2 regions of the Variovorax sp. GW458-11-26-14-LB1 genome follow, and region 2 is predicted to be linked to the other one. Evidence: predicted binding sites of a transcription regulator. Region 2 holds the regulator's gene; the other holds the start of a gene.
What was found. The regulator sigma-54, encoded in region 2, starts transcription at its own class of promoters, with help from an activator protein. The targets are predictions, from matches to a motif close to TGGCANGNAANCTGCTTT.
Positions count from the first base shown of each region.

Region 1: a site for sigma-54 is predicted at 1,300-1,317, ahead of AC07YS_RS11235 (TorF family putative porin). Genes of this name have one in related genera too.

Region 1 is NZ_JBWKYW010000013.1:11,147-14,351, forward strand. It holds gene glnK (P-II family nitrogen regulator) at 1-319, opposite strand, end outside; gene AC07YS_RS11235 (TorF family putative porin) at 390-1,256, opposite strand; partial or broken gene AC07YS_RS11240 (YifB family Mg chelatase-like AAA ATPase) at 1,474-2,352, shown strand; gene AC07YS_RS11245 (tetratricopeptide repeat protein) at 2,514-3,205, opposite strand, start outside.
Region 2 is NZ_JBWKYW010000028.1:18,083-21,287, reverse strand. It holds gene lptB (LPS export ABC transporter ATP-binding protein) at 1-481, shown strand, start outside; gene rpoN (RNA polymerase factor sigma-54) at 499-2,094, shown strand; gene AC07YS_RS18730 (phospholipase D family protein) at 2,105-3,205, shown strand, end outside.

The DNA.
Region 1 (3,205 bases), on a different contig from region 2:
TTTCGCCGGTGCGGATGCGCACGACCTGCTCGAGGTTGTAGACAAAGATCTTGCCGTCGCCGATCTTCCCGGTGCGCGCGGCGCCTTCCACGGCCTCGATCACGCGGTCGACCAGCTCGTCGGAGATGGCCGCCTCGATCTTCACCTTGGGCAGGAAGTCGACCACGTACTCGGCGCCGCGGTACAGCTCGGTGTGGCCCTTCTGGCGACCGAAGCCCTTCACTTCCGTGACGGTGATGCCCTGCACGCCGATGGCCGAGAGCGCTTCGCGCACCTCGTCGAGCTTGAACGGTTTGATGATGGCTGTGACCAGCTTCATGATGAGTTGCTCCTTCTGGATGGATGAAAGGCGGCGCGGCAACGTGGGCCGCGCCTGGTTGTTGTGTCGATTACAGCGTCTTCGTCAGCGTGAGGATGAAGCGTGCCTTGTTGGGCGAGTAGTAGGTGGTGCCGAAGGTGCCGAAGTCGGGGATCTCGATACCCGGGTAGGCCACGACCTGGTAGTTGGACTTCTTGTTGGCGCCCTGCACCGAGCCGGTGAGCGTCAGGCCGCTGCCGAAGTCGTAGGTGGCGCCGATGTTGTAGTCCACGTAGCTCTTGTAGCCCAGGCTGCGGATGTCGCTGGACATGTTGGTGAAGCCGACGGCGGCCTTGAGCGTGACCTTGGGCACGATCTCCTTGCTGTAGGCCAGGTTCAGGTAGCCGGTGTTGCGGCCCTTCAGGCCCGAGCCGGTCTTGGCACCGGCGTAGCCGAAGTAGTCCTTGGACACGGTGTGCGAGTACTTGGCCGTGAACGAGCCGAAGCTGTCGTTGGCGTAGGTGGCGCCCACGTACAGCTCGGTGGTGTTGCCCACCGAGTTGCCCGGGTAGATGTAGGTGAGCGCACCCACGTCCATGTCGACCGGGCCGGCCTTGAACTTGTAGCCGCCGTACAGGTCGCTCTCGATGCTGTTGCCCTTGAGCCAGTTGACGCTGGAGTTCCAGTTGCCGACGTAGAAGCCGCTGTCGCCGAAGGCGTAGTCGAAGCCGCCCTGGATGGCGGGCTTGAAGCCCTTGGTCTTGGCGTAGTCGTTCTTGCCGATCATGTCCTGGTCCTGGCCGCGGAACTTGTAGTTCGTGGTCAGCGAGACATTGCCCGTGAGCAGGGGCGCGGGCGCCGGTGCGGCGGCGTCGGCGGCCTGGGCCATGGCGGCGCCCGAGGCGGTCAGTGCAGTGGCCAGAACGATCAACGCCTGGGCGGCGGTACGGTGCGTCATCAGGGAACTCCTCGCAAGTGTGTTGTTGGACCTGAGCACCCTCAAAGCAGGGAGCGTGCCAAACTGCACGAATACCGCCCCGGCCAGAGGGCGCAGGTGTCCGGCGATGAGCGCCAAATCGTTACAAGCCCTGTTTCCGGCAGTTGCACACGCTTGCACGCTGCACGGTCCTGGGCTTGCACGTCGCAGGCGCACCAACTTGGGGAGAGGGAGAAAAATGAGTCTGTCTTTGGTGCAAAGCCGCGCCTTGCTCGGCCTGGAGGCCGCCGCCGTCACGGTCGAGGTGCATCTGGCGAACGGCCTGCCGAGCTTCACGCTGGTCGGGCTGGCCGAGACCGAGGTCAAGGAGGCGCGCGAGCGCGTGCGCTCGGCGATCCAGAACGCCGGGCTCGAATTTCCGACCAACAAGAAGATCGTGGTCAATCTGGCGCCCGCCGACCTGCCGAAGGATTCGGGCCGCTTCGACCTGCCCATCGCGCTGGGCATCCTCGCGGCCAGCGGGCAGATCGAGAACGCCCGCCTCGCCGGCCACGAGTTCGCCGGCGAGCTGTCGCTGTCGGGCGAACTGCGGCCCGTGCGCGGCGCGCTCGCGATGGCCGTGGCCACCTACACGCAAGGCACGGCCGTGCGGCTGGTGCTGCCCCTGGACAGCGCCCAGGAGGCCGCGCTGGTGCCCGGTGCGCAGGTGTACGGCGCCCGGCACCTGCTCGACGTGGTGCGCCAGTTCGTCGCCGGCGGCGGCGGGCCCGTCGACGCGACCGACGACGGCTGGACCCGCGTGCGCGCCGCGCCCGGCGACGGCGCCCCGCGCTATGCCGACCTGGCCGACGTCAAGGGCCACACGGGCGCCAAGCGCGCGCTCGAGATCGCCGCAGCCGGCGGCCACAGCCTGCTGATGGTGGGCGAGCCGGGCTCGGGCAAGTCGATGCTGGCGCACCGCTTCGCCGGCCTGCTGCCGCCGATGAACGTGGACGAGGCACTGGAAAGCGCAGCCATCGCCAGCCTCGACGGCCGGCTGGCGCCCGAGCGCTGGATGAGCCGCCCGACAGCCACGCCGCACCACACGGCGAGCGCGGTGGCGTTGGTGGGCGGCGGCTGTAAGCGCGGTCGAAAAACGCGAACGCATTTAAATAAATGCGAATCTGCGGCTTCTTCAGGATTTAAATGAGAACAGCCTCGGAAGAGGCCTCCAAAACTGGGCCCAGGCTCTGTATGAACATACAGATTCGAGTGCTCTAGAGTGGCCTTCCGGCTGCGCTAGCGAAGGACTGAGGGAAGCTCGCGGCGGAGCAAAGCCGCTAGCTTGTGATCTGGAAATCTATCCACTGCCGCCTTCCACACGCGACTTGCCTCTTCCGGCTCTCTGGCGTTCCAATGCACGCCGCCCATGTTGAACCACGCCGATGCGCAGTCGGGATTCAACGCGATGCACCGCAAGTAGGCATCGATCGACTCGCGAATGCGCCCCAATTTCTCATAGGCTACTGCGACCTGGTACCAACTCAGATCATCCGGTTGAATCGTCTCAGCTTGTGGCAACAGAAGCGGCAAGCTCTCCTCGGGGCGATCGAGAAAATTCAGCGCCGTGCCGAGGCAGTAGCCATAGTGCCCGCCCGCGAGTTCATATGCGACCCGGAAGCACCGCTGCGCCTCCTCCCAGTTTTCGTCTTCCTGCGCCCAGTGCCCCAGACGATCCCACAGGAGGGCGGCGGCCTCGCCCTGCAGATGCCGGATACCGGTCTCGAATTCAGTCTTGAACGCGAGATAGGTCATGTCTGCTGCTCGACCTTCCGACCGGAGGTACAGCTTGCTCAACAACCGCTCTCCCACTCCGCGGGGACAGTTCGGATGCACCGTTAGATATCGGTCCCAGAAAGGGATACTCAGCCTTGCGTTCTCCGGTGCGGAGCGCCCAAAGCTGGCGACTTGCCGAGCACACCATGGCCAAA
Region 2 (3,205 bases):
CAAGCTCACGGTCGAGGAAAACGTGCGTGCCGTGCTCGAGCTGCAGCGCGAGCCCGACGCCAACGGCCGCATGATGCCGCTGACCAAGCAGCACACCGAAGAGCGCCTGGCCGACCTGCTGGCCGACCTGCGCGTGGACCACCTGCGCGATTCGCCCGCGCTCGCGCTGTCGGGCGGCGAGCGCCGCCGCGTCGAGATCGCGCGCGCGCTGGCCACGCAGCCGCGCTTCATCCTGCTGGACGAGCCCTTCGCCGGCATCGACCCGATCGCGGTGATCGAGATCCAGCGGATCATCAGCTTCCTGAAAGAGCGCGGCATCGGCGTGCTCATCACCGACCACAACGTGCGTGAGACGCTGGGCATCTGCGATCACGCGTTCATCATCAGCGACGGGCACGTGCTGGCACAAGGCACACCCTCGGAGATCGTCGACAACGCCGAGGTACGCAGGGTGTACCTGGGCGAGCACTTCCGCATGTAAGGGAGGGTCGCGTCTCCATGAAGCAAGGGCTGTCCCTTCGCGTCTCGCAGCATCTGGCGCTGACGCCACAGCTGCAGCAGTCCATTCGCCTGCTCCAGCTCTCCACGCTCGAACTGAGCCAGGAAGTGGAGCAGATGCTGGACGAGAACCCGTTCCTCGAACGCACCGCGGAAGAAGCGGCGCGCGAGGAGTTCGGGCTGGACACGGCCGACGCGCCGGTGCCGCGCGACGACGCGGGCGAGGGCGAGGCCGAGGCCGAGTTCACGCCGTCCGCCGCCAGCACTTCCTCCACGTCCAGCGACACCACCACCTCGACCCCCGACACCGACGGCCCCGCCGCCGAGATCGCCGAGCGTGAGCCCGACTGGGAAGGCGACGGCACCGTCGACATGGCGCCCGACGACAGCGAGTGGGGCAGCGATGCGCCCGCGCGCCAGAACAACCTGGGCGACGACGAGCGGGCCGATGCCACCGAACTCGCGCGCAGCCAGGAATCGCTGCAGTCCTTCCTGCACCGCCAGGCGCTGAGCCTGCGGCTCAATGAAAACGACTGCGCCGCGCTGCGCTTCCTGATCGAGTCGCTCAACGACGACGGCTACCTCGAAGACTCGCTGCCCGCGCTGGCTTCGGGCCTGGCGGGCGACGACAACGACCAGTTCGACGACCTCGTGCACCACTTCCAGGTGGCGCTGGGCCTGCTGCAGAGCCTGGAGCCGGTGGGCGTCGGCGCGCGCGACCTCGGCGAATGCCTGAGCATCCAGCTGAAGGCGCTCGCCAGCGAAGACGAGACCGAGGCCGAAGCGCTCATCCGCAAGACCGCCATCGCGATCTGCAAGCAGCCCATGGAGCTGCTCGCGCGGCGCGACTTCAAGCGCCTGGCCACGCTCACGCGCACCAACGAAGAGCTGGTGCGCTCGGCGCTGCAGATCATTGCGCGCCTGGAGCCCAAGCCGGGCCGCCGCTTTGTCGACGTCGAACGCAACATCGTCATCCCCGACGTGATCGTCACCAAGACCGGGCGCGGCACCAACGTGAAGTTCCGCGTCATGCTCAACCCCGAGGTCATGCCGCGCCTGCGCGTGCACGACATCTACGCCGGCGCGCTCAAGTCGCACAAGGGCGAGGGCAGCCAGGCGCTGTCGCAGCGGCTGCAGGAGGCGCGCTGGTTCATCAAGAACATCCAGCAGCGCTTCGACACCATCCTGCGCGTGAGCAACGCCATCGTCGAGCGCCAGAAGAGCTACTTCGTGCACGGCGAGCTGGCGATGCGCCCGCTGGTGCTGCGCGAGATCGCCGACGAGCTGGGCCTGCACGAGTCGACCATCTCGCGCGTGACCACCGCCAAGTACATGGCCACGCCCTTCGGCACGGTCGAGCTGAAGTACTTCTTCGGCTCGGCGTTGGGCACCGAGACCGGTGGCAATGCGTCGAGCACCGCGGTGCGCGCGCTGATCAAGCAGTTCGTGAGTTCCGAGAGCATCAAGAAGCCGCTGTCCGACAGCCAGATTTCCGAGATGCTGAAAGAGCAGGGCATCGAGTGCGCGCGCCGCACCGTCGCCAAGTACCGCGAAGCCTTGCGCATCGCACCGGCCAACCTGCGCAAGGCTCTGTAGAAAGCCCACGATGACCCGTCGCCTGCTGTCGCGCTGGGGGCATTGGGTGGTCGCCCTCGTGGCTGCATCGCTGTTCGCCGGTTGTGCCACCTTGCCCGACGAGGCGCCGCGTCCGCCTACCAAAGCGATGGCCGTCTCGGCCGACACCGCGCTCGGCAAGATCGCGCTGGCCTCGCAGCCCGACCCCGACCTCAGCGGCTTTCGCCTGATGCCCGGCGGCGACTTCGCCTTCGACACGCGGCTGCAGCTGGCGCGCCGCGCGCAGCGCACGCTCGACGTGCAGTACTACCAGATCGAGAACGACGAGACCGGCCGCTACCTGTTGCGCACCCTGCGCGATGCGGCCCAGCGCGGCGTGCGCGTGCGCCTGTTGATGGACGACCTGTACACGTCCGGCGAAGACGAGCTGCTGCTCGGCCTGGCCGCCACGCCGAACGTGGAGCTGCGCCTGTTCAACCCGTTCCCGGCCGGGCGTGGCAGCCTGCTCAAGCGCTTCACCGCATCGCTGTTCGACTTCAGCCGCGTCAACCGCCGCATGCACAACAAGCTCTTCATCGCCGACGGCGCGATGGCCGTGGCGGGCGGGCGCAACATCGGCAACCAGTACTTCCGCCGCACCACTGGCCCGAACTTCATCGACCTCGACACCTTCGTCACGGGCGCGCTGATCCCGCGCCTGGGCGTGCTGTTCGACCAGTACTGGAACAGCCCGCACGTGCGCCCGATCGGCGCGGTCGTGCACACCGACCTGCCGCGCGAGGAACTGCAGCGCCGCTTCGACGCCGCCACCGGCCCCGACACCACGCCGCCGCCGCCCAAACCCGCGCCCAACGACCTGCTCGGCTACAGCCCGGTGGCCGACGACCTCGACGCCGGCAAGCTCGGCCTGATCTGGACCACCGCCGAGGCGTATGCCGATTCACCCGACCGCGTGATCGGCAAGACTGCGTCGTACGGCGGCGTGCCGCTGCTCGACGTGGACAGCGTGCGCTACAACGTGGTCGAGCAGATGCGCCGCGCGCGCAGCGAGGTGACGCTGGTCTCGCCCTACCTGATCCCGGGCGCGTCGGGGCTGGAGGTGATGCGCGAGATCCGCGGGCGCAACGTGAAG